DNA from 2 places in the Kineococcus halophytocola genome. Region 2 is predicted to be linked to the other one. Evidence: riboswitches for the same ligand, from Rfam matches in the RefSeq annotation. Region 2 holds a riboswitch; the other holds the start of a gene.
What was found. A riboswitch is a leader RNA that binds a small molecule or an ion and turns the genes downstream of it on or off. The one in region 2 is predicted to bind thiamine pyrophosphate.
Positions count from the first base shown of each region.

Region 1: it holds a riboswitch for thiamine pyrophosphate, as region 2 does, so the genes downstream of both, thiM (hydroxyethylthiazole kinase) here and AB2L27_RS09055 (ECF transporter S component) in region 2, are expected to answer to the same signal.

Region 1 is NZ_JBGFTU010000011.1:115,942-121,323, forward strand. Features, by position in the region: gene AB2L27_RS11405 (serine hydrolase) at 1-1,036, opposite strand, end outside; gene AB2L27_RS11410 (TenA family protein) at 1,070-1,768, opposite strand; gene thiD (bifunctional hydroxymethylpyrimidine kinase/phosphomethylpyrimidine kinase) at 1,765-2,580, opposite strand; gene thiE (thiamine phosphate synthase) at 2,577-3,203, opposite strand; gene thiM (hydroxyethylthiazole kinase) at 3,200-4,039, opposite strand; TPP riboswitch at 4,032-4,132, opposite strand; gene AB2L27_RS11430 (DUF4383 domain-containing protein) at 4,181-4,636, shown strand; gene AB2L27_RS11435 (ABC transporter permease) at 4,665-5,382, opposite strand, start outside.
Region 2 is NZ_JBGFTU010000008.1:173,585-178,966, reverse strand. Features, by position in the region: gene AB2L27_RS09060 (ATP-binding cassette domain-containing protein) at 19-1,512, opposite strand; gene AB2L27_RS09055 (ECF transporter S component) at 1,521-2,123, opposite strand; TPP riboswitch at 2,175-2,279, opposite strand; gene AB2L27_RS09050 (hypothetical protein) at 2,329-2,469, shown strand; gene AB2L27_RS09045 (DUF4235 domain-containing protein) at 2,485-2,787, shown strand; gene AB2L27_RS09040 (CsbD family protein) at 2,871-3,044, shown strand; gene AB2L27_RS09035 (SDR family oxidoreductase) at 3,048-4,025, opposite strand; gene AB2L27_RS09030 (serine hydrolase domain-containing protein) at 4,111-5,367, opposite strand.

The DNA of each region.
Region 1 (5,382 bases), on a different contig from region 2:
GGTCCTCCACCCAGCCGACGGCGAGGACCGCGACGACCGTCAGCGCGAGCGAGCCGCCCACCACGAGCGGGACGACCGTCCACGCCGACGCCTGCGGCAGCACCTCGTCCACGGCCGTGCGGGCCAGGACGATCGCGGCCGGGTGCCACAGGTAGACCGTCACGGCGCGCGCCGTGACCCCCCGCAGGAACGGCGCCACCCGGGCCGAGGACCGGCGCAGCGGCCCCTGCACGAGCCCCAGGGCCGCGAGCCAGCCGAGGGCCGCCAGCGCCAGCAGCAGCCAGGAGGAGTTCAGCGACCCCCGGTCCAGCGGCACGACCGTCGACAGGGCCAGCGCCCCGCCCACCCCGGTCACCGCGAGGACCACCAGGACCCGGCGGGCCGGCAGGGCCGCGCTGCGCGCCCACGCCGCCCCCAGGACGGCGAACAGGCCGTAGCAGAGGGCGTCACCGACCCCCGTGCGCGGCAGTCCGGTGAGGGTGGGCAGGCCCACCCCCGGCCCCAGCTCCAGGACGGCGAGCCCGGTGAGGGCGAGCACCGCCGTGGTGGCCGGCCGGCGGGCGCACCGCAGGACGAGGGGGCTGAGCACGACGAGCCACAGGTAGTCGCTGACGTACCACAGGTGCGACGTGAGCCAGCCCTGCTGACCCTCCGCGCCCAGCGGGGGCAGCAGGGGCAGCACCCAGCGCCACGTGCCGCCGAGCGCGACGTCCTCCCCCGTGCGGTGCGCCGTCAGGACCGTCGTGACCAGCACCGCGGCCCCGAAGAGCCAGAAGGGCACGAGCAGCCGGCGGGCCCGGCGCAGGGTCGTCCGCCACCACACCCCCCGACCGCCGCGTCCCAGGCTCGTCGCCAGGAGCGACCCGGCGAGGAAGAACATCACCGGCATGGCGGGGAAGACCCAGGACAGCCACGCCCAGGCCAGGGCGTGCCACAGCAGCACCCGGGCCAGGGCGACGGTCCGCAACCCGTCGAGCAACGGGTCCCGGGCGGTGGTGGCGGGGGTCGGAGCGAGGCCCGGGAGTGCGGTGGTCATCGGGACCGATTCTCGCACCCGCCCCGGGTGGCCTCAGCCCCCGAGCGGGGGCCACCCCTCGCGCCGGTGCGCGCTCTCCCAGAACATCCACTCGTAGCGGGTGGCCACGGCGAACGCCTCGTGCATGGCCTCCGCCAGCTCCGGCCGGGCCGCGGCATCGACGAGGTCGCGGGCCGTCGCGGTCGCGGTGTGGAAGGCGGGGTCGTCGTAGGCGGCGACCCAGCGGGCGAAGGGGTGCCCCTCCACGAGCCCGGCGCGGGCGGCGAGCCGGCGGCCGGCGTCGGCGTAGACCCAGAAGCACGGCAGGACCGCGGCCGCGCCCACCGCGTAGGGCGCGGTCGCCGCCGTCGCGACGAGGTGGGAGACGTACCCCAGCGTGGTCGGGGAGGCGACGGGGACGCCGCCGTCACCGGGCGGCAGCAGCCCGCCGTCCAGCAGGTCCCCGTGCAGCGAGGCCTCCACCACGGCCGCGCCGTGCGCCGACCTCGCCCAGAACCCCGCCGCGCCCGCGTCCGGGGCCCGGGCGGCCAGCAGCGCCAGCGCCCGCGCGTAGCCCTGCAGGTACAGGGCGTCCTGCTCCAGGTAGTGCCGGAAGACGGCCGGGGCGAGGGTGCCGTCGGCCAGCTCGGCCAGGAACGCGCAGCGTTCCACGGCCCCGCGCACGGCGGCGGTCCGCTCCCACGCGGTGGCGGTGAAGGACGCGGCGGCGGTGGAGGACGGGGTGGTCGTCACGAGGGCTCCCGCAGGGCGAAGGCGTGGTCGAGGGGTCCGTGCCCGGACCCGATCCCGAGGGACCGGCCGGCGAGCAGGGCCGACTGCAGGTAGTCCCGGGCCGGGCCGGCCAGCTCGGCCCAGCCGGCCCCGGGGTGCAGCGCGGCCCGGGCGGCCAGGGCCGCGGACAGCGTGCAGCCCGTGCCGTGGGTGGCCGTGGTGTCGACGCGCGGGCGGCGCAGCAGCGTCTCCCCGTCCGGGCCGACGAGGACGTCCACGCTCTGCGGACCGGTGAGGTGCCCGCCCTTGAGCAGCACCGCGGTTCCCGTGCGGGAGAACAGCTCCCGGGCCTGCGCCCGCGCGCCGTCGAGGTCGGTCGCGGGCGCGGCGCCGAGCAGGACGGCCGCCTCCGGGACGTTGGGCGTGACGAGGTCGGCGGCCGGCAGCAGGTCCTCGCGCACGGCCGCGACGGCCTCGGCGTCCAGCAGCCGGTCCCCGCTGGTGGCGACCATCACCGGGTCCAGCACGACGGGCCCCAGCCCCCCGCGGCGCACGGCCGCGGCGACGGCGGCCACGACCGGCGCCCCGGCGAGCATCCCGATCTTCGTGGCGTGCACCGCGATGTCGGCCAGCACGGCGTCGAGCTGGGCGGTGACGAACGCGGCGGGGACCACGTGCACCCCGTGGACCCCGCGGGTGTTCTGCGCCGTCAGCGCCGTCAGCACGCTCGTCCCGAACACCCCGTGCGCCGCGAACGTCTTGAGGTCGGCCTGGATCCCGGCCCCGCCCCCGGAGTCGCTGCCCGCGATCGTCAGCGCGACCGGCGCGCTCACCGCTCCCACTGCGCCCGCAGGTCCCGCGCCGCCCGCTCCGGGTCGCCCGCCCCGCAGATCTCCGACACGACGCAGAACCCGGTGATCCCGGTGCCGCGCAAGGAGTCCAGGTTGTCCGGGTGGATCCCGCCGATCGCCACGCACGGCACCGGGGCCGCCGCGACGACCGCCGCCACCCCGGCCGCGCCGAGGGCCGCGGCCGCGTCCGGCTTCGTCGTGGTCTCCCGCACCGGCCCCACCCCGAGGTGGTCCACGACCGCCGGGTCCACCGCCGCGGCCTGCTCCGGCGTGGAGACCGACAGCCCCAGGAGCAGGTCCGGGGCGATCCGGCGCACCTGCTCAGCCGGCAGGTCGCCCTGCCCCAGGTGCACGCCGTCGGCCCCGGCGACGAGCGCGACGTCCACGGCGTCGTTCACCAGCAGCGGGACGCCCGTGCCGCGCAACGCCTCCCGCACGGCGACGACGAGGGCCAGGCGCTCGCGGTCGGTGCCCTCCTTGGCCCGGACCTGGACGGCGTCGACGCCACCGGCGACGGCTGCGCGGACGACGGCCGGGACGCCGCGGTCACCGCACTGGGCGGTGTCGGTGACGAGGTAGAGGGTGGGCCGGAAGGGGGCCCTCACGCCAGGCGCCCGGCGCCGTCGCGCAGGTCCTGCGGGCCGACGGCGTCGAGCTCGTCGATCCACGCGGTGGCGAACGACCCCGGCCGGCCGGCCCGCGCCGCGGCGCGTTCGGCCGCGACCGCGACGTGCAGGTGCGCGGCGGCGGCGGCCACCAGCGGGTCGGGCTCGGCGGCGGCGTAGGCGGCCACGAGCGCCCCGAGGGAGCACCCGGCCCCCGTCGTGCGGGTCAGCAGGGCGTGCCCGCCGGAGACGCGGACCGTCCGCTCGCCGTGGACGAGGACGTCGACGGGCCCGGAGACGGCGACGACCCCGCCGGTGCGGGCGCTGAGGCCGCGGGCGGCCTCGAGCGCGTCCTCGGCCCCGTCGGTGCTGTCCACGCCACGGCCGCCGGCGCCCGCCCCGGCCAGGCCGAGGACCTCCGAGGCGTTGCCGCGCACCACGGTCGGGGCGTGGGTGAGCAGGTCCCGGGCCACCCGGGTGCGGAACTCCAGCCCGCCCACGGCCACCGGGTCCAGGACCCAGGGCCGCCCGTGCTCGCGGGCCGACGCCGCCGCCAGCGCCATCGCCCGCGCCTTCGTCTCGTCGAGGGTCCCGACGTTGACGAGGACCGCGGAGGCGACGGCGGCGAACTCGGCCGACTCGTGGACGTTGTCGACCATCGCGGGGGCGGCCCCGACGGCGAGGAGGGCGTTGGCGGTGATCGTCTGGACCACCGAGTTGGTGAGGCACTGCACCAGCGGCGCCCCGTGGGCGACGGCCTCACGGGCGCGGGCGACGTCCTGGGCGGACACCGGCGTGGAACCGGTCGTGGAAACGGTCGTGGAAACGGCGGGCATGCCGCGACATCCCTTCGTCAGCATTACCTGAATCAGGTGCGACGGGTGTGATCTCAGCTGCGCGATCCGCGCGCAGCACCCCGTGTCGCGCTGAACGCTACACGGCGGTTTGCGGCCGGCCCCGCGGGGTAGCGCCTCGACATGAGCCTGAACCTGTCGGGATCGGACCTGTCGGTGCACCCGCGCACGACGGCGGGTCAGCACCTGTCCCTCCTCCTCGGGATCGTGCTCGTGGTCTTCGCCGTGGCGGGGTTCGCCGTCTCCGGTCTCACCGACTGGACCGGCGGCACGGAGGAGCAGCAGGTGATCGGGATGTCGGTGAACCCGGCCTCCAGCGCCGTGCACCTCCTCCTGGGGGTGCTGGGGATCCTGGCCCGCACGGGGCGCCGCCGCGCCCGCGGGTACGGGATCCTCGTGTTCCTCGCGTTCGCCGGGCTGTTCACCTGGGGCGCCTCCAGCAACGGTTCCGGGGACACCCCGCTGAACCTGGCCTGGCCGATCACCACGGCGCACGGCGTGCTCGCGGTGGCCGGGATCGTCATCGCCCTCGTGCCGGTGAAGGCCGGGCGGCGCCGGACCACCGCCGAGCTGGGCTGACCCCGCTCCGGTCCGGTTCCCGGGACGGTCAGCGACCCCCGCCGGTGCGGGTCGGCGGCTGCAGGAGCCGGTCGAGGAGGAAACCGGTCGCGCCGATGAGCACGATGGTGGCGGCCAGTCGCGGGTAGTCGAGCTGGTCCCGGGCGTTCAGGACGGCGTACCCGAGGCCGGAGTCGACGCCGAGCATCTCCGCGGGCACCAGGACGACCCAGCCGATCCCCAGCGCCAGGCGCAGGGCGGCGAGCACGTGCGGGCGCAGGGCGGGCACCACGACCGTGCCGAGCACCTCGACCCGGCTAGCGCCGAGCGAGCGGACGACCTGCAGGGCGGCCGGGTCCAGGCCGCGGACCGCGTGGGCCGTGGTGAGGGTCATCGGCCAGATCGCGGCGAGGGCGACGAGGGCGGCGACCGGGGCGTCGCCGACGCCGAGCAGGACGATGGCCAGCGGGGCCCAGGCGAGCGGTGAGGTCGTGCGGAGCACCGCGACGATCGGGGCGGTGGCGTGCTCGAGCAGGCGGCGCGAGCCCAGGAGCAGGCCCAGGGGGACGCCGGCGACGGCGGCCAGCGCCAGGCCGGTCAGCAGGCGCCGCAGGCTGGCCGCGGCGTTCACGGCGGTGGACCGCTCCTGGAGCAGGTCCCACACCGCCACGGCGGTCGGCCCGGGGCCCATCCGGCCGAGCACGGCGTTGTCGCGGGCGAGGACGTCGCACACCAGCCACCACGCGAGGACGGCGGCGAGCACGGCC
Region 2 (5,382 bases):
GGGCCGCTCCCCGGGGCCTCACGCCGCCACCTGCGCCCGGACGCCACCGCTGAGGTGGACCGGGGTGGTGCCGTGGTGCCGCAGCGCGTCGAGCAGCCGGGCGTCGTGGGTGCCGACGGCGACGGCGGCCCCGTCGCGGGCGGCCGCGGCCAGCAGCCCGGCGACCACGGCCCACGTCGAGCGGTCCTGCCCCACGGTCGGCTCGTCGGCCACGACGAGGGCGGGCCCGGCGGCCAGGGCACCGGCCAGGGCCAGCCGGCGCTGCTCCCCGCCCGAGAGCCGGAAGGGGTTCGCGTCGGCGTGCGCGGCCAGGCCCAGCACCTCCAGCAGCTCCTCCCCGCGGCCGGGGTCGCGGCCCAGGACCGAGGCCGTGACGGCGACCTCGGCCCGCACGGTCGCCGCGACGAAGGTGTGCTCGGGGAACTGCGGCACCCAGCCCACCCGGGCGGCCAGCTCCCGGGAGGTCCAGGTGTGCGGGGCGCGCCGCCCCCGGCGGCCCGCGAGCGCCGGTGCGGCCAGCAGCGTGCCGGAGGTGGGGGCGGCGAGCCCGGCCAGCAGGGACAGCAGGCTGGACTTGCCCGCTCCGCTGCCGCCGGTGACGGGGGTGAGCGCACCGGCCGTGAGGGTGAGGTCCACCCCGGCCAGGACGGTGGCCGGGGGGCGGGGCCGCAGGCCGCGGCGGGTGCGGACGAGCCCCAGTCCCCGCCCGCGCAGCACCTCCCCGTCCCCGGTGCCCGGGGTCGGTGCGGGGGCCAGTGCGGGGGTCAGCAGGCCGGCGGGGACCTCCAGCGGTGCCGGGGCCGGGACCCCCGGCCACCACAGGTCGCCGGTCCCGGCCGGGGCGGGGCGGGACTGGCGCACCGGGGCGTCGTGCACGACCCCGCCGTGGGCGCCGAGGACGACGACGCGGTCGACGTGCGGGGCCCAGCCGGCGACGTCGTGGTCGACGACGAGCAGGCCGCGCGCGTCCCCGGCCGCGTCCAGGACGGCCGAGCGCACGACGGCGGCCGTGGCGGCGTCGAGCATGGAGGTGGGTTCGTCCAGCAGCAGGACGGCCGGGTCGGCGGCCAGCGTCCCGGCGAGGGCGAGCCGCTGCCGCTCACCCCCCGACAGCGTGCGCACCTCCCGGTCGCGGCCGGCGGTGTACCGCGCGGCGGCGTGCGCGCGGGCCACCTGCCGCCAGGTGCGCGGCCGGTCCAGGCCGGCGTTCTCCGGGCCGAAGGCCGTGTCCCGGCCCGCCGTGGGGGCCACCAGGGCGTCCAGCGGGTCCTGCACCAGGAGCCCGACCTCGCCCGGCACCGCGGGCCGGCCGTCGAGGCGGACGTCCCCCTCGGCCTCCACGTCCTCCTCCAGCAGCCCGGCCAGGGCCCGCAGCACGGTCGACTTGCCCGCGCCGCTGGGGCCGGCGAGCAGGACCCGCTCACCGGCCGCGACGTCGAGGTCGACGTCGCGGACCAGGGTGCGCCCGCCCGCGGTGGTGACGGTCAGCCCGCGCAGGGCGAGGTGGGGCACGGCGCCGCTCAGCCGCGCTGCTCGCGCCCGGCGGGGAACGCCGAGAGCGCGCCGGTGCGGGCGAGCGCCCGGACGAGGGCCCAGCCGCCCAGACCCGCCACGAGGGCCCCGGAGACGGCGAAGCACGCCACGTACAGGACCTGGAAGCCGAGCGCCCAGGCCCCGGCGTAGTAGGCGAACAGCTCGTACACCCCCTCCAGGACGGCCGCCAGGACCCCGCCGAGCACGGCGACCCCGGGGCCCCGGCGCCGCCAGGCGAACAGCGCCACGGCGAGTTCGACCCCGATCCCCTGGATGGCCCCGGAGACCAGGACGCCGGTGGACCAGTGGCTGCCCATGAGCGCTTCGACCGAGGCGGCCGTCATCTCCGCGAGCAGGGCGGCCCCGGGCCGGCGGACGACGAGCGCGGCGACGACGGCGGGCAGCAGCCACACCCCGGACAGGATGCTCTGCACGAACGGGACCGCGGCGAACAGCGGGCTCAGGGCCGTGTAGAGGATGCCCCAGCCCCAGAACACGACGCCGAAGGCGACGCCGAGGACGGCGGCGGTGAGCAGGTCGACGGTGCGCCAGCGGTGGGCGGCGCGCGAACGGCTGAGCGTGGTGCTCATCGAGGTTCCTCCTGGTCCCAGGAGGGGGACGCGCGACCACGGTGGCCACGCGTCGAGGACGTCCCGACTCCCTACGCCGGTCTGAACCGGATCAGGTTCGAGGGTCTGCGGAAACCCGCACTCTCAGCGCCCCACGGCGCTCCCCTGTCGTTGTGCAGCGAGGGTACCCCGGCGGGTCGGCGGGACGGGAGGGGAGGATGGCCCGGTGCTGCGGATGATGCGGGGACCGGACGGTGGGCCGTCGCGGGCGGTGAAGCTCATGACGCTGGTGGTCGTGCTGGCGGTCCTGGCCGGCAGCGCCGCCGCGCTGACACCGGTCCTGGGCTGGCTCCTGGGTCTGCTGTAGGGCAGGGTTCCGGGCATGAGCTCGATCGTCTGGAAGTTCGCCGGCCCCGGGGCCGGCCTCCTCGCGACCGCGGTCGCGAGGCGCCTCACGAAGAAGGTCTGGGTCTCGGTGACGAAGTCGCCGCCGCCGGACAACCCGGAGGACCCCGACGTGGCGTGGAAGGAGGCGGTCCTGTGGGCGCTGGCCTCCGGCGCCGTCATCGGCATCACGCGGCTGCTCGTCGAGCGGCAGGCCGCGGTCTGGTACCGCAACAGCTTCGGTGAACTGCCGCCCGGGCTGGGCCCGGGCGAGGACGGGGCGGTCGAGAAGTACTCCTGAGGCGTCGTCTCCGGGTGCGGTCCCCCCGCAGCGGTGCTGCGATGGGACCGCACCGGAAACGCCGGTCGAACGGGAGGATCGCCATGAGCGCCACGGACAAGATCAAGAACGCCGCCCAGGACGTCGCGGGCCGCGCCAAGGAGGCCACCGGCGGGGCCAAGGGCGACGACGAGCTGCGCGCCGAGGGTCAGAAGGACCAGGCCTCGGCCGACCTCAAGCAGCGCGGTGAGCACATCAAGGACGCGTTCAAGGGCTGATCCTCAGCCGAACCGCTCTACCAGCCGGTCCTGCCGGGCGTCGACGTCGGGGTCGACGACCTGCAGGTCCGGGTGGGCGTCGTAGTGGGCCACGATCTCCCGCGCCCCCTGCGCGAAACTCGTCGTGGCCGCGAAACCGGGGACGAACCGCTTGAGCGTGGTGTTGTCGAAGACCACCGAGTGGGCCTTGTCCCCGAGCAGCCCCGGCCCGCGGTCGGGGGCCTCGCGGGCGATCACGTCGCTGGGGACGTGCACGATCCGGGGGTCGCTCACCCCGGCCGCGCTCGCCAGCCGCCGGGCGATGCCGTCCCACGTCAGCACCTCGTCGGAGGTGATGTGCACGGCCTCCCCCGTCACGGCGGGTTCGCCCAGCAGCGGGACGAAACCCCGCGCGAAGTCGGTGTGGTGGGTGAGCACCCACGTGGAGGTCCCGTCCCCGTGCACGACGACGGGTTCACCGCGCCGCATCCGGTCGATCGCCGTCCAGCCGTCGTCGAGGGGGACCATCGTGCGGTCGTAGGTGTGGCTGGGTCGCACGATCACCGCCGGGAACCCGTTCTCCCGCCGTTCCCGGACCAGCAGGTCCTCGCAGGCGATCTTGTCGCGCGAGTACCGCCAGAACGGGTTGCGCAGCGGCGTGGACTCGGTGATGGGCAGGCGTTCCACCGGTTTGGCGTAGGCGCTGGCGCTGGAGATGAACACGAACTGCCCCGTGCAGCCGCGGAACTGCTCCACGTCCGCGGTGACGTGCTCGGGGGTGAAGGCGACGAAGTCGACGACGACGTCGAAGGTCTCGTCCCCCACCGCGTCCCGCACGGCGGCGGGGTCGCGGCCGTCGGCCGTCAGGGTCTTCACCCCTTCCGGCAGCGGGCGACGACCGGAGCCGCGGTTGAGGACGGTCAGGTCGATCCCGCGCCGGACCGCGAGGTCGGCACAGGCGGAGCTGATGGTTCCGGTGCCACCGATGAACAGGACGCGCACGTTTCCTCCCGTCGTTCCCCCGACGGCCCCGTCGGGGGTGCCCTCACCCTAGACGCCGTTTCCGGCACCGACACCCGCCGGGACCTCAGGACCGCCCGTCGCAGACGGCGGCCTCGACCGCCGCGTTGACGTCCGACAGGTCCTCCAGCGTGCGGGGCAACGCGCTCACCGCGACGACGACGGACCGGCCCTCGGAGGTGACGAGGTTGCGCGTCTCGTAGCCCTGGATGTCACCCCCGTGACCCCACGCCTCGACCCCGCAGCTCAGGGTGCGGTGCGCCAGACCCAGCCCGTAGCTCCAGCCCGGCTCGGGTTCGAACTCGTCGGCGGGGACGGTCTTCAGCAGTTCCTCCCGCTGCGCCGGGGCCAGGAGGTCCGAACCCGCGGCGCCGTCCGCGCCGAGGACGGCGGCCTGGAACCGGGCCAGGTCCGAGGGGGTGGACACGAGCTGCCCCGCGGCCCAGCCCAGCGAGGGGTCGGTCTCGGTGACGTCGGTCCACGGCGCGTCCTCACCCGCGGCGAGGTAACCCCGGGGGTGCTCACCGCGGATCTCCTGCTCCCCCACCCCGGGCCAGTAGGTGTCCTCCAGCCCGAGCCGGTCGATGACGCGCCGGGTGATCTGCTCCCCGATCGGGCGGCCGGTGACGCGCTGCACGAGCATCCCGGCCAGCAGGTAGTTGGTGTTGCTGTACTGCCACCGCGTCCCGGGGGCGAACTCCGCGGGGGCGCCGAGGGCGGCCTGCAGCAACCGGGACGGCTCGAAGTAGGTGTGCCGGATGTCGAGCAGCGCGGTGTCCCCCTTCGAGACGTCCGCCACGACGGTGTCGTAGTCGGGCAGGCCGCTGGTCTGCTGCAGGAGTTGGCGGACGGTGACGGCCCGCCCGTCCCCGCCCGGCCCGCGCACGACCCCGGGCAGGTAGGTCTCCACGGGTTCGTCGAGGGCCACCGCCCCCTCGCCCACGAGCTGCAGGACGACGACGGCGGTGAACGTCTTGGTGTTGGAGGCGATGCGGACCCGGCCGTCGGCGTGGATCGGGTCGCCGGTCGCGAGGTCCTGCACCCCGGAGGTGTAGTTCGTCACCCGGCCGTCGGCGCCGCGGACGGCCGCCAGCGCGCCGGGGAACCCGTTGCCGTCGACGAGGTCGTCCAGCCGCTGCTGCACGAGCGCCGAGCGCGGCGGGGCCTGCGGGCCCTCCGGGGCCTGCGGGGACGCGGTCGCGGCCGACGTCAGCCCCAGGGAGAGCACCGCCGCGCCGGCGAGGGCGGCGGCCAGCGAGCGGGTGCGACGGGGGCGGGCAGTGGTCGTGGAGTCCGCGGTGGTCGCGGTGGTCGTGGTCGTCACGTCGTCCTCCTGGGT